One region of the Buttiauxella cochleicola genome, then DNA from elsewhere that is predicted to be linked to it. Evidence: predicted binding sites of a transcription regulator. Region 1 holds the regulator's gene; each other region holds the start of a gene.
What was found. Region 1 encodes PurR, which represses purine synthesis genes. Its sites were predicted from a motif close to CANGCAAACGTTTGCNTG; they were not measured.
Positions count from the first base shown of each region.

Region 2: the regulator PurR is predicted to act here: its motif matches at 5,880-5,897, upstream of LVQ79_RS11190 (amino acid aminotransferase).
Region 3: the regulator PurR is predicted to act here: its motif matches at 2,847-2,864, upstream of purL (phosphoribosylformylglycinamidine synthase).

Region 1 is NZ_JAJSOU010000001.1:179,615-190,730, forward strand. Features, by position in the region: gene punC (purine nucleoside transporter PunC) at 15-1,208, opposite strand; gene punR (DNA-binding transcriptional activator PunR) at 1,324-2,235, shown strand; gene purR (HTH-type transcriptional repressor PurR) at 2,256-3,281, opposite strand; gene cydH (cytochrome bd-I oxidase subunit CydH) at 3,577-3,666, shown strand; gene sodB (superoxide dismutase [Fe]) at 3,719-4,300, opposite strand; gene LVQ79_RS00810 (C40 family peptidase) at 4,493-5,341, opposite strand; gene LVQ79_RS00815 (Grx4 family monothiol glutaredoxin) at 5,704-6,048, shown strand; gene rnt (ribonuclease T) at 6,115-6,768, opposite strand; gene gloA (lactoylglutathione lyase) at 6,861-7,268, opposite strand; gene LVQ79_RS00830 (alkene reductase) at 7,358-8,455, opposite strand; gene LVQ79_RS00835 (TetR/AcrR family transcriptional regulator) at 8,510-9,109, opposite strand; gene eptA (phosphoethanolamine transferase EptA) at 9,182-10,810, opposite strand; gene LVQ79_RS00845 (DUF1289 domain-containing protein) at 10,996-11,116, shown strand, end outside.
Region 2 is NZ_JAJSOU010000007.1:36,115-47,230, reverse strand. Features, by position in the region: gene ldtD (L,D-transpeptidase) at 1-1,708, shown strand, start outside; gene mepK (peptidoglycan L,D-endopeptidase MepK) at 1,891-2,439, shown strand; gene LVQ79_RS11200 (MBL fold metallo-hydrolase) at 2,480-3,127, shown strand; gene LVQ79_RS11195 (IS4 family transposase) at 3,249-4,583, shown strand; gene LVQ79_RS11190 (amino acid aminotransferase) at 4,628-5,818, opposite strand; gene LVQ79_RS11185 (porin) at 6,007-7,185, opposite strand; gene asnS (asparagine--tRNA ligase) at 7,784-9,184, opposite strand; gene pncB (nicotinate phosphoribosyltransferase) at 9,380-10,582, opposite strand; gene pepN (aminopeptidase N) at 10,849-11,116, shown strand, end outside.
Region 3 is NZ_JAJSOU010000016.1:21,907-33,022, reverse strand. Features, by position in the region: gene purL (phosphoribosylformylglycinamidine synthase) at 1-2,758, opposite strand, end outside; gene mltF (membrane-bound lytic murein transglycosylase MltF) at 3,029-4,585, shown strand; gene tadA (tRNA adenosine(34) deaminase TadA) at 4,470-4,973, opposite strand; gene yfhb (phosphatidylglycerophosphatase C) at 5,032-5,670, opposite strand; gene LVQ79_RS18735 (PTS transporter subunit EIIC) at 5,674-7,041, opposite strand; gene murQ (N-acetylmuramic acid 6-phosphate etherase) at 7,054-7,944, opposite strand; gene LVQ79_RS18725 (MurR/RpiR family transcriptional regulator) at 8,071-8,919, shown strand; gene LVQ79_RS18720 (YfhL family 4Fe-4S dicluster ferredoxin) at 8,975-9,235, shown strand; gene acpS (holo-ACP synthase) at 9,232-9,612, opposite strand; gene pdxJ (pyridoxine 5'-phosphate synthase) at 9,612-10,343, opposite strand; gene recO (DNA repair protein RecO) at 10,421-11,116, opposite strand, start outside.

The DNA of each region.
Region 1 (11,116 bases):
GAGCAATTTTAATCTTAATGTGCATCCGATTCAGCCGGTTGCCAGACCTCGGCATTTTTACGACGCTGAAGCAGATAACCCAGCATGGCCAGAACAATTGTTACCAACATGACACTGGTGGTTGTAAGCAGTGGTGTAGCGACCAACCACGACACCATCAAACTTGCCAGGAAGCACAGGCCCAATTGCAGCGTGTTTTGCAGCGCAGCGGCTTTACCCGTGGCTTGCGGGAAAGGCAACAGTGCGGAAGCAACCACGATTGGGTAAATCGCACCGTTGGCAATCGCCATTACACAGAACGGAATCAGCAATAACGTGAGTGTGGCGTGGCCGCTTACCGCAACCGCCCAGGTGCCGAAAATGCTCAACGTATATAACGCCAGCAACCACGGCAGCATTTGCTTGCCTTGCCATTTTTGCAGTGCGCTACGGCAGCCGTAACCACCAATCAGGAAGGCGATAGTTTGTGGCACATAGCTCAGGCCAATCGCCGCCGGGCTGTAGCCCATATCATTCAGAATGAACGGGGAACCGGTCAGCCAGGCAAAGAAGCTTGCGGAGCAGGCCGCATAAATCAACACGTTGCCGCTATACACGCGATTACGCAGCAACGACATAAAGCTGACTTTGTTGTCTTCTGTTTGCGGGTGATGCTGGGTACGTGGTTTCAGGCGCAGAGTTGGTATCATCAGCACCAGCGTGATGGCAAATAGTGTGGCGAAAATCGCCTGCCAGTCAAAGTGGGTCAAAATCCAACTACCCAACAGTGGAGCCAGTGCTGGAGATAGACCAACCAGCGGCATAATCGTTGCAAAAATGCGATTTGCACGGTTTGCCGGGTAGTAATCGGTCACCAGTGCCTGCCAGCTTACCGCGGCAGAACAAACACCAACGGCCTGAACGAAGCGCAGCACCAGCAGAGCAGTAGCACTTTCTACCCACAACATTCCAATACAACCGACGGCGAACAGACTTAGACCTGCCAGCAAAACTGGTTTACGTCCGAAATGGTCTGACAGCGGCCCCCACATTAACTGGGCAAACGCAAAGCCCGCAAGGAACAGGCTCAGGCTCGCACTGACGGCGGAGGCATCGGTCTGTAAATCTTGCTGAATGGCAGCGAAAGCAGGCAGATACATGTCTGTGGCAAGGAAGCCCAGAACACTTAATCCAGCCAGCCAGATAAGAAATCCTTTTGATGGTTGCATAATTTTCTCTTGTTTTATCTTGCAGGTTGATCGCTGCAAGAGTGTACGGAGTGCAAATAGGCTTGTGAAACGCTAATATTTGTAGGTTGCGTTCAAAAAATTTGTGAGCAGAGAAATGTGGTCAGAATATTCGCTGGAAGTGATAGATGCGGTAGCGCGCAATGGCAGCTTCAGTGGTGCAGCACAAGAGTTGCACCGCGTTCCGTCAGCTATCAGCTATACGGTACGGCAACTGGAAGATTGGTTAGCGGTTCCGTTATTCGAACGTCGCCATCGTGATGTTGAATTAACCCCCGCTGGCGTCTTTTTCCTGAAAGAAGGCCGTTCTGTTATCAAAAAAATGATGACGACACGGCAGCAGTGTCAACAGATCGCAAATGGATGGCGCGGGCACCTGGCGATTGCAGTCGATAACATCGTTAAACCTGAACGAACACGTCAGTTAGTGTTGGATTTTTATCGTCATTTTCCGGATATCGAACTGCGTATCTTCCAGGAAGTGTTTAACGGCGTGTGGGATGCGCTGGCTGATGGGCGAGTTGAAGTCGCGATTGGTGCGACACAAGCTATTCCCGTCGGGGGGCGTTATGCGTTCCGCGATATGGGGACGTTGAGTTGGCGCTGTGTGGTGTCATCAAATCACCCGCTGGCACAGCAGGGCGGAACCTTAAGTGATGATGATCTACGGGCCTGGCCGTCGTTAGTACTGGAAGATACTTCCCGCTCGCTACCGAAGCGCATTACCTGGCTTTTGGATAATCAGCGTCGAGTTGTGGTTCCAGACTGGGAATCTGGCTCTGATTGTCTTAGCGCGGGTTTATGTATTGGTATGGTGCCGCTGCATATAGCAAAGCCGTGGTTAGCTTCGGGGCAGTGGAGTGAGCTGACGCTCGATAACCCATTCCCGGACGCGGCATGTTGCCTGACATGGCGGCAAAATGATGCTTCGCCAGCTTTGGCCTGGTTGTTGGAGTATTTGGGGGATAGTGAGACGATGAATCAGGAGTGGTTGCAGGAGCCTGCTTAGGCAGGCTCCATTGACTGTTTTTAGCGACGATAATCGCGGAATGGACCATCTGCCACTGAACGGCGTTCAATTAAGCGTGGATGTACTTCAATCGACTGCGACTCTTCGCGTTTATTGACGATTCTATCCAGCAGCATATTGAATGCTGTTTCACCCAGTGAATCCTTCGGCTGATGAATGGTGGTCAATGCCGGTGAGAAGTAACGCGCGTTACGCACGTTGTCGTAGCCGATAATGGAAATATCTTGCGGCACGCGTAAACCCATTTCATCAGCAGCACAAATTGCGCCCATCGCCATAATGTCACCGCCGCAGAATATCGCGGTAGGGCGATGGGACTGCCCAATTATCTGCTGCATGGCGCGGTAGCCTGACTCAGGTTCAAAGTCACCCTGCACAATCCAGTTCTCAGGAATAGCGATACCAGCCTCTTCCAGCGCTTTCATAAAACCAGCATGGCGGCCGCCACCGGTATTACGTTCCATTTGACCGGGAATTGCACCAATTTCGCGGTGACCACGCTCAATCAAATAACGGCCAGCCAGATAGCCACCGTGGAAGGCATTATCGACAACGGAGTCGGTGAAATCCGCGCGGGCTTCGCCCCAGTCCATCACAACCATTGGGATGTGACGATACTCTTCAAGCATAGTCAGTAATGATTCCGGGTATTCAGAACACATCACCAACAGCCCATCGACGCGTTTTTGCGCCATCATGGATAAATAGGCGCGCTGTTTTTCGAAATTATTGTGCGCATTACCCAAAATCAGGGTGTAGCCTTTTTCAAAGCAGCTATTTTCGACAGCTTCGATTATCTCGGCAAAATAGGGTGCTTCGCTAGAAGTGGCTAGCAAACCAATCGTTTTGGTGTGATTAACTTTCAAGCTACGTGCGACGGCGCTAGGCGAATAATGCAATTGTTTAATTGCTGCCCAGACCGCATTGCGTGTTTCTTCCGCCACAAAACGGGTCTTGTTAATCACATGTGATACGGTTGTAGTGGAAACGTTTGCGAGCTTCGCTACGTCCTTGATTGTCGCCATTAAATTTCACTCCGGGCCATATCGTAAACCCCTGATAACCAATGTGTTAAACGTTTGCGTACGCTAACTCCTGAGGCAACGTTAAGGTTGCAGGTATGCCGGGATTGCGACATAAAACGGGAGGAGGGCGTTGAATAGATGGTACGCAACAAATTAGCGTGGGATTTTGGCCTATCCTGGAGAAAAGTGAAAGAGGGAAAAGCGATATCAGGTTAAAACCAGGGGGATTTTTATGTCTGATTGTGGGAAAATCAATCCGACACACCGATTGTAGGGTAATAAAAGGAGTTTGCTAATGAGTACCGATCTGAAATTTTCAATCATGACCACGGTTGTTGTTTTGGCTCTGATTGTGTGTGGCGCGTTAACCGCCGTACTGCATTGATACATCGCTCTGATTAAAATGGGCCGCAATCGCGGCCCATATCTTTTTGGTTTTATGCTGCCAGATTCTTAGCAACAAACTCCCAGTTCACCAACGCCCAGAAATGCTCAAGATAGCCAGCACGAGCATTGCGGTAGTCGATGTAGTACGCATGTTCCCACACATCCACAGTCAATAACGGTGTTGCCGCTGTTGTTAATGGGGTACCCGCGTTTGAGGTAGAGACAATCGCCAGAGCGCCATCTTCTTGTTTGACAAGCCAGGTCCAGCCAGCGCCAAAGTTTTTAATAGCCGCATCAGTGAACTGCTGTTTAAACTCAGCAAAGCTCCCAAACGACTTATTAATGGCTTCCAGAAGCTCCCCAGTTGGTTCACCGCCTGCATTTGGTGCCAGGCAATTCCAATAGAAGGTGTGGTTCCAAACCTGAGCTGCGTTGTTAAACACGCCACCTTCGGAAGTACGAACGATCTCTTCGAGAGTTTTACCTTCAAACGCGGTGCCCTTAACCAGATTGTTCAGGTTAGTGACATAGGTTTGATGGTGTTTACCGTAATGGTATTCCAGAGTTTCGGCGGAGATATGCGGTGCTAAAGCATCTTTTGCATATGGTAGTGCAGGTAGTTCGAACGACATTGCTGACTCCTTATTACCCTTCATACTTCGAGCCGCATCTTTGTTGGCTGCGATGCAACTCGAATTAATTTGGGTATCTATTGTTAAACATCACTTTTAGTGCGGGTTTAGGGTAACAAATTGAAAGGATAAGCAAAAGAGGGAACTCACCTGCCCAGGGAAGGGCAGGTGCAGGTTTTCTAATAAGAGCGTTTAACGAATGGTTTTAGGGGTCATAACGCGTTTGGCACCGACATAGTGGCGCTGCCAGTAGTCTTCGCTCAATGAGGTGATCTGGATATCCTGCCCGGTACGCGGTGACTGAATAAATTTACCGTTGCCCACGTACACGCCAACATGGTCAGCGGTGCCTCGACCTTGGGTGCGGAAGAAGACCAAATCGCCAGTTTCCAATTCCCCACGATCTACAGATGAGGCATCACGCAGGTGATACATCTCATTAGCGGTACGAGGAATACGGAACTTCACTAAATCTTTGTATGCGTAGTAAACCAGACCACTACAATCGAAACCGGTAACCGGCGAGGTGCCACCCCAACGATACGGTTTACCAATCTGGCCCATCAATTTATTCATTGCCGTTTTTTGTGCTTTTTGCACACGGACTTTATGCGCCGCAGCAATCGTCGTTGGCTGCTCTGATTTAACTTTTACACAATGCGCTTTATGGCCTTTACGTGGCTTGCTGCATTTTTCGGTGAAAGTAACAGGCTGAGCTTTTGCGAGCTTAGAGGTTTTATTGCGGGAGTTTTTTGCAAGATTCTTTGTTTTAGCGCTGCTGGCATTTTTGGCAGTTTTACTTTTTGCGGCAGTTGCTTCTTTTTTCTTGCTGGCTGTTTTGACTGAGGTGGTGCTTTTTTTGCTGGCGGTGGTGGTTTTACTCTTACTGCTCTTTTCTGTGCTCTTCGTTGTGCTTTTCACAACGTGCGCTTTTTGCGCAGCCACGGGACGAGCGTGCTCAGACGCCTGCGTCAATGGTGTATACGGCAAGGTAAATAGCAGAGCACAGAGCGTGATAGAAATTTTTGTTATCCGCGCCACTCGACAATCCCCTGGTGAAAATGAATGCATGAGAAAAACCATCATGCCCGTGTATGATTTTGCGAAACCCGCCGATTCTAATCTATTAACCACGATAAAGTTAATAACCTTTTACTATTCGCCTTGCTGTTTCGTTACCGGACGCAAAAAAATTAACCAAACTAATGGTTGTAAGGCTATTTATTGATCAGGCATAGGGTCATTTGCTGATTTTCAGTGGCGGGAAAAGTGTTATTCTTAATACATGTTGTCCCTCCATCGCGTATGACAGAAAAACCCTTTAAAAAATGGTGTTTTCTGGAGAGGGCGTCAATCGCTACAATGGCAGACTAATGCCAGTACTTGGTTTGAGGAAGCAAGCAATGAGCACTATTGAAAAAATCCAACAACAGATTACTGAGAACCCAATTCTTCTTTATATGAAAGGTTCTCCGAAACTGCCTAGCTGTGGCTTCTCCGCCCAGGCTGTGCAGGCGCTATCCGCTTGTGGTGAGCGTTTCGCGTACGTTGATATTTTACAGAACCCAGACATCCGTGCTGAGCTGCCAAAATACGCTAACTGGCCTACTTTCCCGCAGCTGTGGGTTGATGGTGAACTGGTTGGCGGCTGCGACATCATTATTGAGATGTATCAGCGTGGCGAGTTGCAGACACTGATTAAAGAATCTGCTGCCAAACACAAATCTGAAGAGCCAGACGCAGAGTAATTTGCAACTGGACTAAGTAATTGCCAGAAATAAAAAAGCGACTTATCAAAGTCGCTTTTTTTATGCTCAGGATTCGGGGTCCGCTGGCAGCGGTAAAGGCCAGCCGCCTAAACGTTTCCAACGGTTAACGATTTCGCAAAAAAGCTCGGCGGTTTGCTCAGTATCATATAGAGCCGAGTGCGCCTGGCTGCTGTCAAATGGCATGCCAGCGGCGATACATGCTTTGGCGAGCACCGTCTGGCCCAGTGCTAACCCGCTTAGTGCGGCAGTGTCAAAGGTCACAAATGGATGGAACGGGTTACGTTTTAATGAAGCACGTTCTGCCGCTGCCATCATAAAGCTGTGATCGAATGTCGCATTATGGGCGACCATGATCGCGCGGTTACAACCGCTGTCTTTAATGCCTTTGCGCACCATTTTAAAAATTGCGTGTAGCGCGTCATATTCACTCACTGCACCACGCAAAGGGTTATGCGGGTCGATACCATTAAAGGCCAGCGCTTCAGGTTGAAGAATTGCGCCTTCAAAAGGTTCAACATGGAAATGCAGGGTTTCGTCAATCGATAACCAGCCGTCTTGATCCATCTTTAAAGTGATGGCTGCGACTTCAAGTAAAGCATCGGTTTTAGCGTTAAACCCGGCGGTTTCAACGTCAATGACTACCGGATAAAAACCACGAAAACGGTCGCACAGGCTATGCAGTTGCGTGTTGTCAGACATCAGGATCTCTTAATACGGGAAAAAGCAGCGCGCATTATGGCAAATTTTAACAAGGGAAGCTAACGGGTGCAGAGAGCACCCGTAACAGGATATTAATTACCCAACCCTTTACCTGCGTCTTTGCTTTCGATCAGCTCAATTTTGTAGCCGTCTGGATCTTCAACAAAAGCGATAACGGTGGAGCCGCCTTTTACCGGGCCAGCTTCACGGGTGACATTGCCACCGTTTTTACGAATACGTTCGCAGGCTTCAGCCGCGTCATCAACGCTCAGAGCGATGTGACCATAAGCATTGCCTAAATCGTAGCTATCGGTGCCCCAGTTATAGGTCAGTTCGATAACCGCTTCTTCGGTTTCCGGGCCGTAGCCAACGAATGCCAGAGAGTATTTGTATTCAGGGTTTTCACTGGTACGCAGCAGAGTCATGCCCAGCACGTTAGTGTAAAATTCGATGGAGCGTTGCAGATCGCCGACACGCAGCATGGTGTGAAGTAAGCGCATATTTACAAAATCCTCTTAGAATTAAAGGGTTAATTTCTAAATGTGAGGTAAGTATAGCGGCGAACTAGCGCCGCTATCAATGAGAGGGTCTATAAAGTCGGGTAGTCGGTATAACCTTCTGCACCACCACCATAGAAAGTTTCAGGGCGCTGGGCGTTGAGTTCTGCATTGTGATGCAGGCGTTCAACCAGATCCGGGTTAGCAATATAGTCACGGCCAAAGGCTACTGCGTCGATTAGGCCTTTCTCGATTAATGTTTCGGCTTTTTCTGGCGTGTAAGCACCAGCACCGATGATCACACCGTTAAAGCGGTCACGTACTTTCTGACGGAACTCTTCGGTATAAGGTTGACCACCAGCCCAGTCTGGTTCAGACATGTGCAGATACGCGATGCCACGTTTGCTCAATTCTTCAATCAGATACAGTGCATCGGCTTCTTCGTCCGGGCCGTTATCGACATTCTGGAAAGAACCGATTGGCGAGACGCGAATACCAATGCGATCGGCACTCCACTCTTTGCTTGCAGCATCAACCACTTCTAATACCAGACGTGCGCGGTTTTCGCGGCTGCCACCGTATTCATCAGTACGATGGTTAGATGTTGGTGACAGGAATTGATGCAGTAAGTAACCGTGTGCAGAGTGTAATTCGACCATATCAAAGCCAGCATCACGTGCATTACCTACAGCCTGGCGGAAGTCATTCACAATACCTGGGATTTCATTAAGCTCAAGAGCACGTGGCATTGAGGTATCGACGCGAATGGCATGGCCATTTTCATCACGTAATGAGGTGCGCGTTCCGGCAGAAATTGCAGATGGCGCAACCGGTGCTTGCTGGTCTGGCTGAATACTGGTGTGGGAGATACGGCCGGTATGCCACAGCTGTACTGCAATACGACCGTCTGCGGCGTGAACGCCTGCGGTAATTTTCTTCCATGCTGCGATTTGCTCATCGCTATGCAGACCAGGAGCACCTTCATAGCCTTTAGCTTGCGCTGAAATTTGCGTTGCTTCGCTGATAATTAACCCAGAACTTGCACGCTGACGGTAGTACTCACCCATCAATGGCGTTGGAATATCGCCAGGCACAATGCTACGCAGGCGGGTTAATGGTGCCATAAAGATACGGTTAGGCGTGGTAATCGCGCCGACTTTCAGTGGAGTAAATAATTTATCTGCTGACATATAAAACGCCTCTAATAGACCGGTCGTCTACTGTTTGATTAAATAAAAAGCCTGTCAGGAGACAGACTCCGCTAATAATTGAGTTACGTGGGCGAGGGCGCATTCTAGCGGTACCGCGCTACGTGAAATCTTCGCCTGAAGACTTGCTCCTAGCCACAAAGCATAAATTACCTGGGCCTGGCTTAACGCTGAGCCGGTTAATTTCAAGCTTGATTCGGCATCACCTTTTTCCAGTGCATCAGCAATCTGGGAGACAATTTGTGCGGCACCTTTGTTCAGGGCCGCGCGCATATCTTCTGAAAGATCACACACTTCAGCCGAAAGCTTTACCGTTAAACAACTGATCAAGCTGCCGTGCTGGCAAAACCATGTCACCGTTTCCTGGTACCAGGCCAGCAATTTTTCTCGATAATTACCGCTATCGTGGGAAAAGTGCTGCTGTAATCGCAGGTTATAAGCAGTGTAGTAACGCTCAAGCATCGCCACGCCAAATGCTTCTTTTGACCGAAAGTAATGATAAAACGAGCCTTTCGGTACTTCAGCTGTGCTTAACAGCTCGCTCAATCCCATGCCAGTAAACCCACGTTGCAGACAAAGCTGCTCGCCGGTAGCAAGGAGGTGTTCACGAGTGTCATGTTCAGGATGTCTGTTCATGGGGAATACTGTAATAGACCAGTCGGTCTAAGGCAAGGCTCAGGCGGCAGAATTTTCCTGCCGCCTGAAGGGTCAGGCTTTACGGCATGTGGCAATAATATCCAGATCAGATTGATATTCTGAGGTTTTAATATCCATCATTCCCAGCAGCGTTGAGAAAATATTATCCTGAGAAACTTGTTCAGCAGCAGCTTTCTTTGCCAGGCAATCAGCATTGACGGCAAAATTTTGTTGGTAATCTTTCGATAGCCAGAACAGGAACGGAATGTGCGTTTGCTGTGAAGGGGCCAGCATATATGGCGTGCCATGCAAATAAATACCGTTTTCACCCAGTGATTCACCGTGGTCGGAAAGATAGACCAGTGCGGTATTGAATTTGTCGCCATGTGCGTTCAATTCATCGATGGTGCGGCTAACAATATCGTCGGTATACAAAATGGTGTTGTCATAGGTATTGATGAGCGACTGGCGATCGCAGTCCTGAATCTGGTTACTGTCACACGTTGGTGTGAACTTGCGGAATTTATCCGGGTAGCGGCGATAGTAGGCCGGGCCATGGCTACCCATCAGGTGCAATACAATGACGGAATCTTGCTGCAAACCATCCAACACGTTACCAAAACGATGCAAAATCGCGTCATCCCAGCAGGATTTGTCTTTGCACAACGCGTCTAAATTCCATTGGGTCATATCGGTATGCGGGATACGGTCACAAGCCCCTTTACAACCGCCATCATTATCACGCCATAGCAGATTGATTCCTGCATGTGCCATGACATCAAGCAACCCTTCCTGGTGACGAGCCAACGATGCATCGTAATTTTTGCGTGGCATATTAGAGAACATGCATGGAACGGAAACAGCCGTTTCGGTACCGCAAGATGATGCATTAGGGAAATAAATAACGTCGCGTTTTTTCAGTTCCGGATTGGTATCACGAGTGTAACCATTCAGTGAATAGTTTTCAGCGCGCGAGGCTTCCCCCACAACAAAGACAACAACGGTTTTCTTTTTCTGTTGGCTAATCAAGGTGCCTTTTTTCGCATCTTCACCAATTTTTACCAGCGTTTGATCGCCGGCAAACCAGCGAGTCAAGCTGTAGCGGCTTATCGCGCTAATGTAGTTGGCAGGTGTCACCATTTTCACCACGCCTTTGTTGTTACGGAACAGTGAGGCGTAGTCTTTATAAAATACGGATGCGACAAGAATAATGATCAGCAGGCCAGCTAAGACGCCTACCAATCGAGTCAGGAGGGTATACCACCAACGTGAAGGTTTGATTTTAATTGATGCAAGGATGAGCGCAGGCACGATGCCCGCAAGGCTGAGCCAAATAAGCAACTGTGGTGTAACCAGTGCTACAGCTTCCTGGGAGTCGGTTTCAAAAACGTTCGTCATCATGTTTTTGTCGATGACGGCGCCGTAGGTGTACATAAAATAGTTACTGGCAGCACAGCCAATTATCAGTATCACCAGCACAGGCTTACGCAACCACGGCAGGTTAATCATGCTGAAAATAGTCAACCAGGCGCTGAATAACACCACTGGTACAGAAATTGCGAAGAGCCAGCTATGGAAGGAAACTGGAGCAATGATTTCCCAGGTGCGTTTTATGAACAAGAAATTGATTAAAGTGAAGAAGAGAGCACAGCAAATATTAAACTTAGAATCGTTACACTGTAACTTTTTCAGGGATTCCATAACAGCCATAAAAGATCATAAAGAATGCGCTTAGACTAATAAATAAAGATTAGGTGAACCTTAGTTTCAAAAAATTCATTCATATCTTTGTTTGCGGGACAAGCACTAAGAATATTTACCGCACCGCTTGCAACATTTTATTTGTCGGACTTCAATTGAAGCAATGCTACGAAAGAGGTGTGAGGGTGTCTGAACAGTTAGAATTTTTCCCGATTCAAAGCCCGTGTCGTGGGATCTGCCAGTCAGATGAACGCGGTTTTTGCCGTGGCTGTATGCGCAGCCGTGATGAACGATTTCAGTGGCAGC
Region 2 (11,116 bases), on a different contig from region 1:
TACTGCTACCGCTACCATGGTGGGAGTGTTACCGCTAAATTCTACCGGCATGTCTGCCGCACAAAGCCGTTCTCAGCTCGTGGCGCATTTGCCTGCAGGCTACGCTCCGGTTTATCTGAATGCGCTGTCTGCATTTTATGCAGCCCGCGAGATGAAACCGATGTGGGAGAATCGCGATGCTGTGAAGGCCTTCCAGCAGCAACTTGCCGAAGTTGCCATTTCTGGCATCCAACCACAGTTTACTACCTGGGTAGAGCTGCTTACCGATCCGTCTGTCACGGGGTTATCGCGCGATATTGTATTGTCTGATGCGATGATGGGCTATTTGCAGTTTGTCTATGGCATCCCGACGGAAGGCAATCGCTGGTTGTACAGTGCTAAACCTTACAAGCTGCAAACTCCGCCAATTTCCGTTATCAACCAATGGCAAGTGGCGGTAGATCAAGGGACGCTAGTCAGTTTTGTTGAAACGCTAGCCCCTCAGCATCCGCAATATGCCAAGCTGCACCAGTCGTTGGTGCACTTACTCACTGACTCTCGTCCATGGCCTCAACTGACCAGCGCTGAAACTTTGCGCCCCGGCCAGTGGAGCAATGATGTACCAGCGCTACGGGAAATACTTGCGCGTACCGGCATGTTGCAGGCTGAACCTTCGATTCCGTTACCTGAGCGCGACAATGCTTCTAAGACTGCGGTTGCCGTTAGCCCGTCAGCTATTCAGATAGACGGCGAGCAAACCGTGCAACAGACGCCAGATGCAGTGGCTGGGAAGAAAAAGAAATCAACTCCAGCTGTTCGAAGTGCCTACAGCAAAGAGCTGGTTGAAGGCGTAAAACGTTTCCAGAAATGGCAAGGTTTGGGTGTCGATGGCTCCATCGGGCAATTAACACGCGAATGGCTGAATGTCACACCGCAACAACGTGCGTCGCTGGTTGCATTAAACATTCAACGTTTACGTTTACTGCCGAAAAAACTCGATACCGGCATTATGGTAAATATCCCTAACTATTCTCTGAGCTATTACCTTAACGGCAGTGAAGTATTGGCTTCACGCGTCATCGTTGGACGGCCAGATCGCAAAACGCCAATGATGAGCAGTGCGCTTAATAATGTGGTCGTTAACCCGCCGTGGAATGTTCCACCAACACTTGCACGCAACGATATTTTGCCAAAAGTGCGCCAGGACCCAGGCTATCTCGACCGTCATGGTTACAGCGTGCTACGCGGTTGGAGTAATAATGCAGAAGCAATCGACCCATGGCATGTTGATTGGGAAACTATTACTGCCAGCAACTTGCCTTTCCGCTTCCAGCAAAAACCTGGGGTGCAGAACTCGTTAGGGCGTTACAAGTTTAATATGCCGAGTTCTGACGCTATCTATTTGCATGACACGCCTAACCACACCTTGTTCCAGAAAGATGCGCGAGCGTTGAGTTCGGGCTGTGTACGAGTCAACAAAGCCTCTGAGCTGGCAAGCATGTTGTTGCAAGATGCAGGATGGAACGATGCCCGGATTTCGAGTCAACTGAAAGATGGCAATACTAAATACGTTAACATTCGCCAGACCATCCCGGTGAGTCTCTATTACCTGACTGCTTTTGTCGGTGACGACGGACGCACGCAGTACCGTACAGATATTTACAATTATGATCTTACCGCGCGATCAGGCGCACAAATCCTTTCAAAAGCTGAACTATTAATACGCTAAATGCAGTAATTCTAATGAATTAGCGGTCGTAATAATTGCTGAGCCCTTCCGGGTCCTCTACAGGGCCCGGTTTTACTGGGTTTTGCACGCCTTGACTCGCTTTGTTTTGGCGGTTAAGGTGCCCAGCAGTGCGCCCAAAGTGCATATTATTCGATCGTTTTTTACCTGTAGACCTGGACATCATGGACAAATTTGACGCAAACCGCCGCAAGCTGCTGGCGTTGGGTGGTGTGGCTTTAGGTGCCTCGCTGTTACCAACACAAGCGTTTGCCATGCTATCAACACCGCGCCCACGCATTCTGACTCTTAATAACCTGCATACCGGGGAGTCATTGAAGGCTGAATTTTTCGATGGTAAAGGCTATATTCAGGATGAATTAGCAAGGCTTAATCATTTCTTCCGTGATTATCGCGCAAACAAAATCAAATCCATCGACCCTAAATTGTTTGACCAGCTTTATCGCCTGCAAGGTTTGTTAGGAACCAACAAACCGGTGCAGCTGGTATCTGGTTATCGCTCCCTGGACACGAACAATGAGTTACGTGCCCACAGCCGAGGTGTAGCTAAAAAGAGCTATCACACCAAAGGCCAGGCAATGGATTTCCATATTGAAGGGATTTCGTTAAGCAATGTTCGCAAAGCAGCATTATCTATGCGCGCTGGTGGTGTAGGATACTACCCAAGCAGCAACTTTGTGCATATTGATACCGGGCCACTAAGGCATTGGTAAAACAACGGAATCCGGCGAGCGTTGCCGGTATTGGAGCGTTATGAACTATCACATTATTCCGGTCACCGCATTCGGCCAAAACTGTTCTCTGATTTGGTGCGAAGAAACTCAGCAGGCAGCATTGGTTGACCCAGGCGGTGAAGCCGAAAAGATCAAACAGCAAGTTACTGCGAAAGGCGTGACAATTACGCAGATCCTGTTAACTCATGGCCATCTTGATCATGTTGGAGCGGCTGCTGAACTGGCTGAGCACTATGGTGTTCCTGTGGTTGGGCCGGAAAAAGAAGACGAATTCTGGTTGCAGGGTTTACCCGCGCAAAGCCAAATGTTTGGCCTCGAAGAGTGTTTGCCGCTGACACCAGATCGCTGGCTGAACGAAGGTGACACGGTGTCGGTAGGGAATGTGTCCTTCCAGGTTCTGCATTGCCCGGGCCATACACCTGGTCACGTTGTTTTCTTTGATGCTCAATCCCAGTTACTGATTTCCGGTGATGTGATTTTCAAAGGTGGGGTGGGGCGTAGCGATTTCCCTCAGGGCAATCATGCAGCACTCATCGACTCAATTAAACGTAAGCTATTGCCACTGGGCGATGATGTGACGTTTATTCCGGGTCATGGACCATTGTCGACGCTCGGTTACGAACGCCTGCACAATCCCTTCTTGCAAGACGAATTACCGGTCTGGTAAATCAGGCCGCAGAAATAGAAAGAGCCGCATTGCGCGGTAATGCCGATCAGTTAAGGATCGGTTGACCGATCCAGTGGCTGTGTAAGAATCCGGAAATGCTCACCCGTTTCCGGATTTTTTTATGCATATCGCACAGGCTCTTGATCTCGTTTCACGTTACGACTCTATGCGTAACCCAATGACTTCTCTCGGGGATTTTCTTGACCCGGAGCTTATTTCCCGCTGTCTTGCCGAGTCCGGCACTGTCACTCTGCGTAAGCGCCGTCTGCCGCTGGAAATGATGGTCTGGTGCGTTATCGGTATGGCACTCGAGCGTAAAGAGCCACTTCATCAAATCGTTAACCGGCGGGATATCATGCTGCCGGGTGACCGTCCCTTCGTCGCCCCCAGCGCCGTTATCCAGGCCCGTCAGCGGCTGGGAAGCGAGGTTGTTCGCCAGGTGTTCCTGCAAACTGCACAACTCTGGCATGGTGCCACGACTCATCCCCACTGGTGTGGCCTGACACTGCTGGCCGTGGATGGCGTGGTCTGGCGAACACTGGACACAGCCGAAAACGACGCAGCGTTCCCGCGTCAGACGTATGCCGGTCAGCCCGGACTCTACCCTCAGGTTAAAATGGTCTGCCAGATGGAGCTGACCAGCCATCTGTTAACGGCCGCCGCTTTCGGCACGATGAAGGAAAGTGAATACACGCTGGCAGAGCAGTTGATAAACCAGACCGGTGATAACACTCTGACTCTGCTGGATAAAGGCTATTACTCTCTGGGTCTGCTAAACGCCTGGAGCCAGGCAGGGAAACAACGCCACTGGATGATCCCACTGAGGAAAGGCGCGCAGTACGAGGAAATACAGAAGCTGGGAAAAGGCGACCATCTGGTGAGGCTGAAAACCAGCCCGCAGGCGCGGAAAAAGTGGCCGGCGCTGGGAGAGGAAATGACGGCCCGACTGTTGACGGTCACCCGGAAAGGAAAAGTCAGCCATCTGCTGACCTCGATGACGGATGCGATGCGCTATCCGGGTGGGGAGATGGCGGAGCTGTACAGCCATCAGTGGGAAATCGAGCTGGGTTACCGGGAAATCAAACAGACAATGCAACTGAGCAGGCTGACGCTGCGGAGTAAAAAGCCGGAGCTTGTGGAGCAGGAACTGTGGGGCGTGCTGCTGGCGTATAATCTTGTGCGTTATCAGATGAAAAAAATGGCAGGCAGTCTGAAAGGTTACTGGCCGAATCAGCTGAGATTCTCGGGATCATGCGGAATGGTGATGCGGATGTTGATGACATTGCAGGGTGCGTCACCGGGACGGATCCCTGAACTGATGCGGGACATGGAGAGCATGGCGCAGATGGTAAAGCTGCCGATAAGAAGAGAAAGAGCCTTCCCGAGAGTGGTAAAGGAAAGGCCACGAAAATATGGTAAAGCCTGGAACAAAAATGCCAGTCAGTTGCTTAACTGACTGGCATTACCGCATTGCGCGGCTCTTTTTTTATATATTATGGCTTACAGCACAGCGACAATCGCTTCGCATAGTGGCGCCATGTTGTCTGGAGTCATACCAGCTACGTTTACTCGGCCGGATGCTACTGCATACACACCAAACTCTTCACGTAAACGCAGTACCTGCTCTTTGGTCAGGCCGCTGAACGAGAACATGCCGTTCTGGTTGATGATGAAGCTGAAGTCGCGATTAGCGCCTTTCTCTTGCAGGGTATTTACAAACAGGTGACGCATACGCTGAATACGCTGGCGCATGTCGGACAGCTCTTGTTCCCAAAGAGTACGCAGGGCATCGTTGCTAAGAATCGTTGCTACTACCGATGCACCGTGAGCTGGTGGGTTAGAGTAGTTCGCACGAATCACAGATTTCATCTGACTGAATGCACGGTCAACGGTATCTGCATCAGCAGCAACCAGCGTACACGCACCTACACGCTCATTGTAGAGGCCGAAGTTCTTGGAGTAGGAACTCGCCACAATCAGCTCTTGATGGCTTGCTGCGAAGATACGCAAGCCTTCTGCGTCTTCTTCCAGACCACGGGCAAAGCCCTGGTAGGCGAAATCGAATAGTGGCAACCAGCCTTTGGCCAGAGACATCTCTGCCAGGACTTTCCATTGCTCAGCTGTTGGGTCGATACCGGTCGGGTTATGGCAGCAACCGTGGAACAACACCACGTCGCCAGCTTGTGCAGATTGCAGGCTGTTGACCAGGCCATCGAAATTCAGAGAGTGGTTCTGTGCATCGTAATAATCATACTCGCACACTTCCAGGCCAGCGGAGTTAAAGACGCTTTTATGGTTCGGCCAGCTTGGATTGCTCACCCACACACGTTTGGTTGTGGTGTTTTTAGCGAGGAAGTCAGCGGCAACACGCAGCGCGCCAGTACCACCCGGGGTTTGTGCTGTGCGAGCGCGTTTGTTAGCACTCAGAGCATTGTTTTTCCCGAACAGCAATTCCTGGGTGCAGCTACCAAACTCTGGAATACCGTCGATGCCGAGGTAGTTCTTGGTGTTCTCATTTTCCAGCAGATACTGCTCCGCCTTCTTAACACAGGTCAAAACCGGAGTTTTACCCGTTTCATCCTTATAAACACCAATGCCGAGATTAATTTTAGTCGGACGGTCATCGGCGCGAAACAGATCGGCTAAACCAAGAATTGGATCAGCTGGAGCAGCGGTAATGTTCTCAAACATGACGGGTTTCCATTGTGATATCGAGGGAGTAACGCTCTCAGGTTAACTGCTGTTTTAGCAAATGCCAACCGTTTGCAACAAAAAGAAACAGCCCCCGTCACAAGATAAGTTTTTCTACTTTTCAGGCATAAAAAAACAGGACCGAAGCCCTGTTTTTAAATCATCCTTGCAACAAAGTTGCTGGATAATTAGAACTGGTAAACGATACCAACAGTGGTCTGGTCATCAGTTTCTTGACCAGTCGCTTGTGCGTAGCTGTTGTCGTCCAGCAGGTTAAATTTGTATGCCGCGTAAACGTTCATGTTTTTGTTGAAGTAGTACCAGGTACCGACTTCGACATATTTAACCAGGTCAGCATCGCCGCCTGCAAAGCCTTTACGACCAACAAGGTCCTTACCTTTAGACTGCACGTAACCCACGGATGGACGCAGACCGAAATCGAATTGGTACTGAACAACCGCTTCGAAGTTCTGAGTTTTGTTAGCGAAGTTTGCATCTGGTTCACGAGTCATGTTCTGCGTTTCTGCATACATAACTGCTGCGTACACGTTGTTTGCATCGTATTTAGCAGAAGTAGACCATGCTTCAGCTTGATCACCACTTGCGCCGCCGTTATAGCGAACACCCGCTGGAGTTGATGCTGTTTCTGCATTCTTCTGTGCATCGGTACGGTCAGAGTTTGCATAACCCGCAGCTACGCTGAAGCCTTCTGCAAAGTCATAAGTTACAGCAGTGCTGTAGCCTTCGCCGTTAGCTTTAGCGCCGTTACCACTCAGGCTAGCTGAGATTGGGGTACCAGTAGTGTCGTCATAGTTAACGGTAACTGGACTGTTACGATCGTTTTTACCCTGGTATTGCAGAGCAAAGTTCAGACCGTCAACCAGACCGAAGAAGTTGCTGTTACGGTAAGTCAGAACACCATTAGTACGGCCAGTCATGAAGTTGTCGGTAGCAGCCCATGAATCGCCACCCCAAACAACGAACATATCGGTGTAAGCCGCTACGTCGTAGATTGCGCCATAGTTACGGCCGTAATCCAGGGAACCTGCATCACCAAATTTCAGACCAGCAAATGCCAGACGAGTATTTTGGCTCTGAGCGCCTTCCGGGTTGGAAGCGGTCATGTTGTATTCCCACTGACCGTAACCAATCATCTGGTCATTGATCTGGGTTTCACCCTTGAAGCCAATACGAGCATAGGTAGAGTCAGCGTTTGTGCTGTGACCGTTAGTCGTCCAGCCATGCTCACCAACAGCCTTACCATAGAAGTCCAGTTTGTTGCCGTTTTTGTTGTAGATTTCTGCAGCGTTAGCTGCACCGGCTACCAGCAGAGCAGGGATTAACACTGCCAGAATATTGCGCTTCATCATTATTTATTACCCTCATTAGGTTTTTTTGTAACACCTGCCACTGCCGTCAATAATTCTATACGGAACTATTGATGAGAGTTTGGTGTCTTTCTGTATCTGTCAGGCATCTTTCCATCCATGAAACCGTTTCGCTAGCCTGAAAGTGCTACAAACATCGAGAGTGAGTTACAAGAAGAAACTATGTGTAACTAAATGTGTATTTTATGGAACTTTGTGAACTAACTCAAACTTCTTAGCCGCTTCGTATAAAATTCGACCTTTCCATTCCTATATATATGAATTACTTATGTTTAATCCGTATAAGAAGAGGCTTAGTGAATTCTTCGCTTACATTTGCACATTTCTTGAGTGTTTTTTGGATGTCCAGACATCTGTGTGAATTTTGGCCGAATGTGCTAAGTCAAACACCAGAATGAGGATGCAAGCGGAAAGTAAGGTTATTTTGTGTTTGTCTGTTTCATGGACACAATTGGTAACCGGCAAGTTGCAGGAAGGGGTTGAAATTGACGTTTGTTTAACTTTCGTTGAAGAAAAAAGACGTTTGTACGACAGGCAGAAAAAAGGCCAGCAATGCTGGCCTTTGAAAAACGACGACTTAGAAGCTTGCGTTACGCGGTGTACGTGGGAATGGAATCACGTCACGAACGTTCTGAACACCGGTTACATAGGCAATCAGACGCTCAAAACCAAGACCGAAGCCCGAATGTGGAACGGTGCCGTAACGACGCAGGTCGCGGTACCACCAGTAGTCTTCTTTATTCAGACCCATCTCAGCCATGCGCGCATCCAGCACATCCAGGCGCTCTTCACGCTGAGAACCACCGATGATCTCACCGATGCCCGGCGCTAACACGTCCATTGCGGCAACGGTTTTACCGTCTTCGTTAAGGCGCATATAGAACGCTTTAATATCTTTCGGGTAATTCTTCACAACTACCGGTGCTTTGAAGTGTTGCTCAGCAAGGTAACGTTCATGCTCAGAAGAAAGGTCAACGCCCCAGTAAACTGGGTTTTCGAATTTCTGGCCACAATTCTCGAGAATTGTAACAGCGTCGGTGTAGTCAACCTGAGCGAAATCAGCATCAATGAAACGCTGTAAACGTGCGACTGCATCTTTGTCAACGCGCTCTGCGAAGAACTCCATGTCATCCATGCGCTCATCAAGCACCGCTTTGAAGACATATTTCAGCATCGCTTCTGCCAGACCTGCTACGTCGTCCAGATTTGCGAAAGCGACTTCCGGTTCTAACATCCAGAACTCAGCCAGGTGACGGCTGGTGTTAGAGTTTTCAGCACGGAAGGTTGGGCCGAAGGTATAAACCTTGGACAACGCGCACGCATAGGTTTCACCGTTCAACTGACCCGATACGGTCAGGAACGCTTCTTTGCCAAAGAAGTCTTTATCGAAATCGACTTTGCCAGCGTCGTTACGTGGCAGATTTTCCATATCCAGCGTAGACACGCGGAACATCTCGCCTGCGCCTTCGGTGTCTGAGGCAGTAATCAGTGGTGTAGAAACCCAAAAATAACCTTGCTCATGGAAGAAGCGATGCAGCGCCTGGGCCAGTGTATGACGAACGCGTGCAACAGCGCCGATCATGTTGGTACGCGGACGCAAGTGAGCAACTTCACGCAGATACTCAATGCTGTGGCGTTTAGCCGCCATCGGGTAAGTATCAGGATCATCAACCCAACCAGTCACTTCAACTTCAGTGGCCTGGATTTCAAAGCTCTGGCCCTGACCGAGAGACTCTACAACTTTACCTGTGACAACGACTGAACAGCCAGTGGTCAGGCGCAGTACGTCTTCATTGTAATTAGGCAGAGTATTATTAATGACGGCCTGTACAGGAGAGAAGCAGGAACCGTCATAGACGGCGAGGAAGGAGATACCAGCTTTTGAATCTCTACGAGTACGCACCCATCCGCGCACGGTGACTTCTTGGTCAACGGCTACACGGCCCTGGAGTACGTCGGCTACAGGCACAACGCTCATATTTTTCTCTCTATTAATTGGTCAATGACAAAAATAAATTACCCACAATGGGGGGTTATCTATGTTACCTGTCGCGAGCAATCAGACAAGTAGAAAAATCATCAGGGAGCAAGAAATACAATAAAGAAGGGGGCGTGGGGGGATAAATAGGAAAACTCATGGGCTCAATGAATATCACCCATGAGTTTATCTGAATCAGCTGGCTTTCTTAACCTGTGGCAAATCGAAGGCTTTACGCAATGCGCGGACGAACGCTTTATCGTGGCAAATCGTTTTGCCCGGGCTGTCAGAAAGTTTCGCCACCGGCTTGCCGTTACACTCTACCAGCTTGATAACAATATTCAGCGGTTTCACATGTGGAATATCGCAGGTCAGGCGAGTACCGATACCAAAACTTAAATTGATGCGCGCTGCGAAGTGGCGATACAACTCAATAGCTTTTGGCAAATCCAAATTATCAGAGAACACCAATACTTTGGTTTTTGGATCAATGCCAAGCTTCTGATAATGAGCGATAGCTTTTTCGCCCCATTCGACTGGATCCCCTGAATCATGGCGCAATCCCTGGTATTGGCTGGCAAACGAGAGGTCAAAATCGCGCAAGAAGGCATCCATAGTGATGCAATCCGTTAATGCGATACCGAGTTTGTCAGGATACTCGTCAAGCCATGCCTGGAGTGCTGCACGTTGGCTGTTCGCCAGTGTAGGGCTGATTTGCTGATGTGCCTGGAACCATTCGTGGGCCTGAGTGCCCATTGGGGTTAAATTCAGTCGATGCGCCAGGTCGTAATTACTGGTACCGACAAACCACGTTTCTTGTTGCAGGCGGCTGACAATCGCCTCCTGAACTTCACGGGAGAAACGGCGGCGGGTACCAAAATCCATCAGACGGAATTTGGAAAGGTCGGTGTCTGCTGTCAGTTCTTTGAATTGAACCAGCTTACTTTCCAGACTCTCCAGCGCCATTTGCGGCGTGACGCCGGGTGAACGATGCTGATGCACCACTTCACTGATCACGGCCAGCAGCGGCACTTCCCACATAATCACTTCCAGCCAGGTGCCGGTCAGACGAATGTCTAAATGACCATTGTTATTGCGGATATGGACTGTCGAGGGGTCGTAGCGAAAAGTACGCAGCCACGCGAGATAATCTGCTTTAAAGAACGGCAGACTTTCCAGGAAGGTAAATTCCTCGTCGCTCAGCGCGAGGTGCTGCATTAAATCAACCTGTTCACGGATGTCATCTGCATAAATGCCCAGCAGATCGTCACCGCGGCAACGGAACTCGGCCGCGACGCTCACGTCGTGATAACGGTGGAAAACCGCCTGCTGCATATGAAGCTTATAGGCGTCAGTATCCAGAAGCGTTTGCAAAATCGGGGAAGCGTATCGTGTCATGGCGCGTTGCAGCATCCTCTCACAGGAGCGTTTCCATAAGGGCTAAGCAGATAAAAGACGCAGGAGTATACCCTGATTATCTGTTTATTAAACCTGGATCACAACACACGAACCGATCCGGGTCGATGGCAATTCGTGCCGCTTGTTATATAAATGTAGCAATATGCGCCAGATGCCCAGAAAAGTTGATGATTCTGCGTGGCAACATTAGAGCAACAGGAATAGACTGAACCCCGAAAACTTACGGAAGATATATAAGGTTTTTTATGACACAACAGCCACAAGCCAAATATCGCCACGACTACCGTGCGCCGGATTACACGATTACCGATATCGATTTGACCTTTGACCTTGATGCCACAAAAACCCTGGTCACTGCTATTAGCCAGATTACCCGCCAGGGCTCGGCGAATGCGCCACTGCGTCTTGATGGCGAAGACCTGACGCTGGTTTCAATTTCGGTCAACGGTGCTGCCTGGGAAGATTATCGCCAGGAAGATGGCGCATTGATTATTGAATCGCTGCCAGAAGCCT
Region 3 (11,116 bases), on a different contig from region 1:
GTGCCGCCAGATGGTCGCTACCTAAAGTTGCGATATCCGCTTCCATGCCACAGTGACCAGCAAATGCCATCTCTGCCAGAGTAACCAACAGACCGCCGTCGGAACGGTCATGGTAAGCCAGCAGTTTCTGTTCGGCCACCAGCGCCTGAATCGCGTTAAAGAAGCCTTTCAGTTGTTCAGCACTGCGCACATCGGCTGGTTTGTCGCCCAGTTGACGGTAAACCTGAGACAGCGCCGTTGCACCCAGCGCGTTATGGCCCGCGCCCAAATCAATCAGCAACAGGGCGTTATCTTCAGTTTGCAGCTGTGGCGTTACGGTGCGGCGCACATCTTCAACACGGGCAAACGCGGTGATAACCAGCGACAGTGGAGAGGTCATCTCGCGTTGCTCGGTGCCCTCCTGCCAGCGGGTTTTCATCGACATCGAATCTTTGCCGACCGGAATGGTCAGGCCAAGCGTTGGACAAAGTTCTTCACCCACTGCTTTTACCGCTTCATAAAGACCAGCGTCTTCACCAGGGTGACCTGCGGCGGACATCCAGTTTGCGGAGAGTTTAATGCGATTGAGCGCGCCAATTTGCGTAGCTGCAATGTTGGTCAGTGCTTCACCAACAGCCAGGCGGCCCGATGCTGCGAAGTCGAGCAGCGCAACCGGAGCACGCTCGCCAAGCGACATCGCTTCGCCGTAATAGCTATCGAGGCTTGCGGTGGTGACCGCACAGTTAGCGACCGGGATTTGCCACGGGCCAACCATCTGATCACGCGCCACCATGCCGGTAACGGAACGGTCGCCGATGGTCACAAGGAAGGTTTTCTCAGCAACGGTCGGCAAGTGCAATACGCGGTTAACTGCATCTGCGATGGTGATGTTGCGAGTGTCCAGCGCGTCGCCCTTCGCTTTCAGGGTTTCAACGTTACGTTCCATTTTCGGCGTTTTGCCGAGCAGCACGTCCAGCGGCATATCAATAGGCTGGTTGTCGAAATGGCTGTCGTTAAGCGTCAGGTGTTTTTCTTCAGTCGCTTCACCGATGACGGCATATGGCGCACGTTCACGGCGGCACAGTTCGTCAAACAGCGGCAACTGGTCTGGCGCAACCGCCAGAACATAACGTTCCTGGGATTCGTTACACCACACTTCCAGCGGGCTCATGCCAGGTTCGTCGTTCAGAATATCGCGCAGTTCAAAACGACCACCACGACCGCCATCGCTAACCAGTTCAGGCATGGCGTTGGAAAGACCACCTGCGCCCACATCGTGAATAAACAGAATTGGGTTGGCATCGCCCAGTTCCCAGCAACGGTCGATAACTTCCTGGCAGCGACGTTCCATTTCTGGGTTGTCACGCTGTACGGATGCAAAATCCAGATCTGCGTCAGATTGACCGGATGCCATAGAGGATGCAGCACCGCCACCCAGACCAATATTCATTGATGGGCCACCGAGCACAATAAGTTTCGCGCCCACGGTAATTTCGCCTTTCTGAACGTGGTCGGCACGAATGTTACCGATGCCACCAGCCAGCATGATTGGCTTGTGGTAACCACGTAACTCTTCGCCGTTATGGCTATTCACTTTCTCTTCGTAAGTACGGAAGTAGCCAGTCAGAGCCGGGCGACCGAATTCGTTGTTAAACGCCGCACCACCCAGAGGGCCATCAGTCATGATATCCAGCGCGGTGACGATACGATCGGGTTTGCCGAAATCTTCTTCCCAAGGCTGTTCAAAACCTGGAATGCGCAGGTTTGATACCGAGAAACCTACCAGACCCGCTTTCGGTTTAGCACCACGGCCCGTTGCACCTTCATCACGGATTTCACCACCGGAACCAGTTGCAGCACCCGGCCATGGAGAAATAGCTGTTGGGTGGTTGTGGGTTTCGACTTTCATCAGGATATGAGCATCTTCCTGGTGATAGTCGTAGCGGCCCGCTTCGTGGTCGGCAAAGAAGCGCCCAACCTGTGAGCCTTCCATGACTGCGGCGTTATCTTTATAAGCTGATAACACGTACTCAGGGTTTTTCTCGAAGGTGTTTTTAATCATTTTAAACAGCGATTTAGGCTGTTCAACGCCGTCAATAACCCAGTCGGCGTTAAAGATTTTGTGGCGGCAATGTTCGGAGTTGGCCTGCGCGAACATATACAGCTCGATGTCGTTCGGGTTGCGCCCCAGTTTGGTGAACGCATCCTGTAAGTAGTCGATCTCATCTTCTGCTAAAGCCAGCCCTAAACGGATGTTGGCTTCAACCAGTGCTTCGCGACCTTGCGTGAGCAGGTCAACACTTTGCACCGGCGCAGGCGTGTGATGAGAGAACAACTGCTGTGCACCATCAAGCGAACCAAATACGCTTTCCATCATGCGGTCGTGTAGCAGCGCGGCAACTTCCTGGCGCTGTGCATCGGTCAACGTGCTGGCAGTGATGTAATACGCCACGCCGCGCTCAAGGCGCTTAACTTTGGCCAGATCGCAGTTGTGGGCAATGTCGGTGGCTTTGGAGGACCAGGGTGAGATGGTGCCAGGACGCGGCGTGACCAGAATCAGGTCGCCGGTCGGGGCGTGGTCGGCAAGGGTTGGACCATATTTCAACAACCGTTGCAGACGGGCGTGCTCTTCAGCCGTTAACGGCGCGTCGAGATCGGCAAAGTGAACATACTCGGCATAAATGTCGCTGACCGGAAGGTTGGCGTCATTAAAGCGGGCCAGTAATTTGTTAATACGAAATGCCGATAAAGCGGGCGAACCACGCAGAATTTCCATCATCAAAGATCTCTCGTCTTCGAAACGCCAGGGGGACGCTTCAGTGGGCGCAAGGGGAAAACGGGCGCCATTATAGATAATCCGCCGCCGCGACGAAACCGTTTGCGTAGAAATAAGTGGATTACTTTTCATTGGTTAAAATTCAGCCAGAAATGTTGAATAAGTTGCGCGGTGGCGTTTTGTTAAGCAAAATGCGCCACACCTTTTTGTATAACCTCAACTTTTGAAGCCTGTTGTTAGCGAAGACTCGACGCACCGCAGAAGATTAACTATTTGAAAAGATTTAAGATTAATTATCTGCTCATCGGTGCCGTAACCGTGTTGCTGGCAGTGGCGCTCTGGCCCTCCATACCCTGGTTCGGACAAGCCGAAAACCGTATCGCCGCTATTCAATCGCGGGGGGTTTTACGCGTCAGTACTATTGAGTCACCGCTGACCTACACCCTTTATCAAGGCAAAAAAATAGGCCTCGATTACGAGTTGGCTCAGCAGTTTGCTGACTACCTTGGCGTAAAGCTGGAAGTCACCGTTCGTCCGAATATCCAGGAACTGTTTGATGACATTGATAATAACGATGCCGATGTGATTGCGGCAGGACTGGTCTATAACGCGCAACGCGGTCAGCGTTATCAAGCTGGACCAGCATACTATTCAGTTTCTCAGCAGATGGTTTATCGCATCGGCAGCCCACGCCCCAAAACGCTGGCAGGTGTCAAAGATAACCAACTGGTACTGTCGCCTGGCGTAACTTCACTTAATGCTTTGAACAAGCTGAAAGCAGAAAAATTCCCGGATTTAAGCTGGCGAGTCGATGAACAACACAGCAGCACTGAACTGATGCAAAAAGTGGTTGATGGAGAGATTGCCTTTACCATTGCGGACTCTGTTGCCATCAGCACCTTCCAACGCGTCCATCCACAGCTTGCTGTCGCTCTGGATGTGACCGACGAGCAGCCGGTCACCTGGTTTAGCGCGTTAGATAATGATGATAGCCTTTCCGCGGCGCTACTCGATTTCTATAACCGCCTTAATAGCGATGGCACCTTTGCGCGTCTTGAAGAGAAATATCTCGGTCACGTTGGGGATTTTGACTACGTAGATACACGTACCTTCCTAAAAGCGGTTGATACCGTGCTACCAACGCTTCAGCCGTTATTCGAAAAATATGCCACTGAAATAGACTGGCGTTTGCTGGCGGCGATTTCGTATCAGGAATCGCACTGGGATGATCAGGCCACCTCACCAACTGGCGTGCGCGGGCTCATGATGCTGACCAAAAATACCGCGCAAAGTCTCGGTGTTACTGACCGCTTAGACCCAGAGCAAAGCATTGAAGGTGGGAGTCGTTATCTGAAAGATATGATGTCAAAAGTGCCCGATAGCGTGCCAGAGGAGGAGCGTATTTGGTTTGCTCTGACGGCATATAATATGGGGTATGCGCATATGCTTGATGCCCGTCAGCTTACGGCGAAGCAGAAAGGTAACCCGGACAGTTGGGCGGATGTCAAAACTCGGCTGCCGCTACTGAGCCAAAAACAGTATTACAGCAAAACGACTTATGGCTACGCCCGTGGTCATGAGGCGTACGCCTATGTGGAAAATATCCGTAAGTATCACATTAGCCTTGCGGGATATTTGCTTGAAAAAGAGAAACAGGTAGCGCAAGAAGAAAAATATGCCGAAGCTTACCCGGCAGTAGCTCCTGTAGAACTAGCTACTCCGAGCTACGGGCCTTTTCCTTTAGGGCCTTTTTCTCCAGACGGCGGGCTCGAAAAAAATCACTTAACATTGCCGAGCACTCTTCTGCCAGTACGCCCTCAGTCACCATAACCTGGTGATTCATACCAGGGTGCCCTACCACGTCCATCAGAGATCCAATTGCTCCGGTCTTAGCATCACGCGCACCAAACACCAGGTTTCCGATACGTCCATGCACCATCGCACCTGCACACATAACGCATGGTTCGAGGGTGACATAAAGTGTTGTTTCCAGCAGTCGGTAGTTTTGCAGCACCAAACCGCCCTGACGCAACGCCATAATTTCAGCATGGGCTGTCGGATCGTGTCGCCCGATAGAGCGGTTCCAACCTTCACCAATCACCAGGTTGTTATGGACCAGCACTGCACCGACAGGAACTTCACCTTCTTCCCACGCACGGCGGGCAAGGGTTAGCGCATGGCGCATCCAGTGTTCGTGGTTCAATTCGCTTTCTGACAAGGGATTCTCCGGCCTATATTCGGGCGCGCATTATACACAGTCGTTATGCCAGACGGAATTATTCGAGCTGCTGTAACTGACCTTGCGGCGTAACCCGCCAGCGGTGCTGGCAAAAATAGAGCAGAGGGTTATCCTGGTTGCTGTCGCTGTAACCGCTGTAGAGTTGCAAAGGTGTGCCGATTTGCTGTTCCAGCTGTGAGACTTTTTCATGCCCAAGGCAACGTAATGTGAGCACCCACCCACCGTGGGAACGCTTGATTTGGCTGGCAATCAGCTTCACTTTCGGTAACCAGGGAGTATCGAAATACACCTGCTGCACCAGCGGTTGCGGTGAGCCAGTAATCAGCCAGACATCAGCATCTGAGCTTGTCAGGTAATCGGTAAGGCGCTGCTGCACAACAGGAAAAGCTGTAACTTGCCCACGGAACCAGGTGACGAAGTTTGCTTCCAACTGCTTGAGGCGCGTTTCGCTATGACCAAAGGTCGCCCCCCACAGTAACAGGCTCATTGGCCAGCGAGCAGCACGTCCTTTAATCAGCAACGCGCCACCTATCACCGGCAAAAGCGGAATGACAAGTAACAGATTGAGAGGCTGATGACGCAGCAGGAAGCGCAAGAAGCTGCCAAACATATCCTGCTGATGAAGCGTGCCATCTAAATCGAAAAATACTACCCGACGCTCACTCTGAGTTGTCAAACGTTACTCCTCTGGATCGTTAAAGCCCATAAACCACGTAAATAAGAACCCTGCGATAACCGCTATCAGAAAGCCTAACAGATAGAGCATCACTTTTCCGGTAACAATGGTTAATGCCAGTGGTAAACCTGAAATGCCAAATGTAATAACCGTCGCCACTTTCCAGTAGCTAATTAATGCCCCGCCAACCGCACCACCCAAACACGCGCCAATAAACGGTTTACCAAGCGGCAAAGTCACCCCGAAAATCAGCGGTTCACCAATACCGAGCAGCCCGACTGGCAATGCCCCTTTGATAAGTTTTTTCAGCCGCTGATTGCGGGTTTTCATGTAGACCGCAAGCGCAGCGCCAACTTGCCCAACCCCAGCCATCGCCAGAATTGGCAGTAAGGCGTTCTGCCCGTGAGTCTGGATAAGCTCAACGTGAATCGGCACCAGCCCCTGATGCAAACCCGAAAGCACCAATGGCAAGAATGCGCCGGAAAGCACCGCGCCAACCACCAGACCACCTTTGTCGATTGCCATTGTGGCGCCGTGAGCAATCGCATCAGAAATCAGGCCACCCAACGGTTGCAAAGCAACAATAGCAATCGAAGCGGTAATCAAAGTCGTCAGGAGCGGGTTGAGGATCAGCTCAATTGAACCGGGCAACAACTTGCGTAAGCGTTTTTCAATCCAGCACATCAACGCTACCACCAGCAACACGGCGATAACGCCGCCGCGGCCAGGCTGGAGGTTTTCACCAAACAGATGGATTTGCGCGAGTTGCGGGCTGGAAAGTATCCCCGCCATCACGCCACCCATCGCCATCGAACCGCCGAATACTTTGGCCGCGTTGACGCCCACCAGAATATTCATGATAGCAAACACGGCGCTACCGAAGATGGCGAGTAAGCCGAGAATGTTCGGGTACTGGGTGGCCATGTCGCCAACAATATCCGGGCGCTTCAGAATGTTGATAATTCCAGTAATCAGACCCGATGCAATAAAAGCTGGAATCAATGGAATAAAGACATTAGCCAGTTTACGCAGCGCTTCGCTCATCGGCGCCTGGTAACGCGCTTTGGCTTGAGCCTTATTCTGCGCAATATCATCTTCTGCTGTGATGACCTGCCCGCTGCTTTGCAGCAGCTCGCGCATGGCATCCACTACTTGTGCGGCACGCCCTGGCCCGACAATCAGCTGATGCTGCTGGCCCTGTTTCACATAACCGCTGACACCTGGCAGTTTTTTCAGACCAGCAATATCCAGCAGGTCATCGTCATTCACTTCTACCCGCACGCGGGTCATGCAGTTTTCGAGACGGGCGATGTTTGCCTGCCCACCGATGCCGAGCAAAATCTCACTGGCCAGAGCCGCTGTCTTATCCATGATTCAGTACCTTTATTTTAAGGCGGAGCGGAGATAACCGTGGCTATCAGCCAGGCGCACTTGCGCGGTTTGAGCATCCACGCCGGTGAGTATCATAAGAATGGCGGGTTTTACTTCATAATCAGTTTGTTTGAGCGCGTTTTCGGCATCGATACGAGCAGCACCGGTAGCCTCAACAACAATACGGCAGGCGCGGTCCACCAGCTTGATATTGGTGGCTTTCATATCCACCATCAGGTTCTGGTAAACCTTCCCTAATTTGACCATCGCGCCAGTGGAAATCATATTCAATACGAGCTTCTGCGCAGTGCCAGATTTCAGACGAGTAGAACCGGTCAACGCTTCCGGGCCGACGACCGGAGAAATAGCAATTTCAGCTTCCTGCGCAATAGCGGAACCCGGGTTACAGGAAATGGCGGCAGTACGGCAACCAAGGTTACGCGCATAACGCAGGCCGCCAATCACATAGGGCGTGCGGCCGGACGCTGCAAGCCCAACCACCATATCGTTAGCCGTCAGGTCTAATGCTTTCAGATCGTCTTCACCCAATTGCTGGTTATCTTCGGCACCTTCGACGGCTTTCAGCAATGCCCCTGGACCACCCGCAATTAAGCCAATGACCAAACCGTGCGGAACACCAAACGTTGGTGGGCATTCGGAGGCATCCAGAACGCCAAGACGCCCACTGGTTCCCGCGCCCATATAAATCAAACGCCCGCCAGCCTTGAGTGATTCACTTGCGGCATCGACGGCAAGAGCAACTTCCGGCAATGTTTTTTCAACTGCCCCCGCCACCAGAGCGTCTTGTTGATTAAAACGCTCAACCATTTCGAGTGTTGAGAGGCAATCGAGATCCATTGTTTGTGGATTACGAGTTTCAGAAACGAGTGAGCCGAGATTCATCATGCACCTTTGAATATTTAATTCCTTACTGTTCCAACATAATGGAATATAAAATTCATTCAGGCGAGCGTAATTTACGTTATTATGGAGCGGCTCACATTATTGACCCGGCAGACTGGAGAGGACATGAACTGTTTACTGCGTATCCGAAGCCGCTACTCAACGCTTGCACAGAGTGACCGTAAACTGGCCGACTTTCTGCTCGAAAAGCCCGACTACGCCCGCCATTTAAGTTCTCAGCAGCTTGCTACTGAAGCCGGTGTGAGCCAGTCAAGCGTGGTGAAGTTTTCCCAAAAACTGGGGTTCAAAGGCTTCCCTGCCCTGAAACTCGCTATTAGTGAAGCGATGGCCAGCGGCCAGCAACCACAATCAGTCGCGGTACATAATCTTATTCTTGGAGACGATCCGCTGCGGCTGGTGGGCGAGAAACTGATCAAAGATAATATGGCAGCGATGCACGCAACACTTGATGTCAACAGCGAAGAAAAGCTACTGGCGAGCGTGAATATGCTGCGCGACGCGCGACGCGTGCTGCTGGTTGGCATCGGTGCATCCGGGCTGGTTGCCAAAAACTTTGCCTGGAAGCTGATGAAAATCGGGATTAATGCAGTGGCAGAGCAAGACATGCATGCGCTACTTGCGACGGCACAAGCCTCAAGCAGTGACGATGTATTACTGGCGATTTCTTATTCTGGTGAACGGCGTGAGATAAACCTCGCGGCAGATGAAACCCTGCGCACCGGCGCGAAGATCCTCGCCATCACAGGCTTTACGCCAAATGCTTTACAGCAGCGCGCGACGCTGTGTCTGTACACCATCGCCGAAGAGCAGGCGACACGCAGTGCGGCAATATCCTCCACCAGCGCGCAGATGATGCTAACCGATTTACTGTTTATGGCGCTGGTACAGAGGGATCTGGAGCACGCACCGAAGCGTATTCGGCACAGTGAAGCACTGGTAAAAAAACTGGTTTGATCGGGGATTGGGCGTATAATGCCCGCCCTGTTTCTGATGTTATCGAGATCTTCCCATGGCGCTACTTATCACTAAAAAATGTATCAACTGCGATATGTGCGAGCCGGAGTGCCCGAACGAGGCCATTTCCATGGGCGATAGTATTTATGAGATCAACGCCGATCGTTGTACCGAGTGCGTTGGGCATTACGAAACGCCAACCTGCCAGAAAGTCTGCCCGATCCCGAATACCATCATCAAAGATCCGGCTCGCATTGAGAACGAAGAGCAACTGTGGGACAAATTTGTCCAGTTGCATCACGCCGACAAGCTTTAGCTCTCAATAATGACTGTTGCGCAGGCATAGTGGCGCTCATCAGCAAGCGTCACATGCACTGAACGCACACCTAATTTTTGCGCGACTCGCTCGGCCTCTTCCCAAAAACGTAATTGCGGTTTACCCAACGGATCGTTAAACACTTCAAACTGGTTAAACGCCAGGCCGTTGCGAATACCCGTTCCAAACGCCTTCGCCGCCGCTTCTTTTACTGCAAAACGTTTAGCCAAAAAGCGCACCGGTTGCTGGTGCGCCTGATATTGCAGCCATTCGTTGGCACTGAGTACACGCTTTGCCAGTCGGTCTCCCGAACGCGAGATAACGCCTTCAATACGCGCAATCTCCACAATATCGGTGCCCAGGCCAAGAATCGCCATTAGCTACGCGCTTCCTGCATCAGGCGTTTCATTTCTGCCACTGCCTCTTTCAGGCCACTCATCACCGCACGGCCAATAATCGCGTGACCAATATTCAGCTCATGCATTTCTGGCAGGCGAGCAATGGCTTTCACATTGTGATAAGTCAAACCGTGCCCCGCATTCACTTTCAGCCCTTTACCAGCGGCGTACGTTGCCGCTTCCGCAATGCGCGCCAGTTCTTTGGCCTGAGTCGCTTCGTCTTTTGCATCTGCGTAGCAACCAGTATGAATTTCGATATATGGCGCGCCAACAGCGACAGCCGCATCAATTTGCGCGTGGTCAGCATCAATAAACAGGGAAACCAGAATACCGGCATCAGCCAGGCGTTTGCAGGCATCACGCATTTTATCCAGCTGACCAGCAACATCCAGACCACCTTCAGTGGTCACTTCCTGACGTTTTTCCGGCACCAGGCAGCAGAAATGAGGTTTGGTTTCGCAAGCAATACCAATCATCTCTTCGGTTACAGCCATTTCAAGGTTCATGCGTGTATCAAGAGTCTGACGCAGGATACGAACATCACGGTCGGTGATATGGCGGCGATCTTCACGCAAGTGAACCGTAATGCCATCAGCACCAGCTTGTTCACAGATAAATGCTGCTTGTACTGGGTCTGGGTATGCCGTACCGCGCGCATTACGTAAAGTTGCGATGTGATCGATATTGACGCCTAACAGTAATTCAGCCATGACAATCCTCGAGGTCAGAACGGTTTTAGTTGAGGCAGTTTACACCGGGTAAGGAAAGCGTGGCTACGGGCCTTGCGTTATTGCGGGTCTTGAGGTGATTTGAGTGGTCGAATTTTGGGCACAAACTGGCGGAACAATTCGCGGCTTTTGAGAGGTTTGCCGCCAAGATAGGGTTTTAAGGCCATACGCGTAAAACGTTTAGCCGCGCGCAACGTGGCGACGTCAGGAAACTCACGGTTAGCAAGCGCTCTTAATTCATGTCCGGTGAAGCTGTAATGATCGACAACAAGGCTTGCGATAAAGCCTTTTTCTTCACGGTATCGATAGGTCATGGTATCGCTGACTTCTTCGCCGCTTCCTGCGCAATGCAGAAAATCCACGCCATAACCCAGATGCCCAAGCAGAGCTAATTCAAAACGGCGTAAAGCGGGCTCGGGTGAACCGCTCGTTCCAGCGAGAGCCTGAATACAGTGGAGGTAATCGAAGAATAATTCGGAGAAACGGGTTTCGTCTTCCAGCACGCGTGAAATCAGCTCGTTTACGTACAGGCCGCTGTAAAGCGTGATACCACTCAAGGGAAGTGCAAGCGAGACAGCTTCGGCGCTACGGAGTGTTTTAACTTCTCCGCGCCCGCCCCAGCGAACCAGCAAGGGGGTAAAGGGTTGTAGAGTCCCTTTGAGATTAGAGCGGCGAGAACGAGCGCCTTTCGCAATTAAACGAACGCGCCCGGACTCTTCAGAAAAAAGATCAAGTAGAAGGCTGGTTTCGCTCCA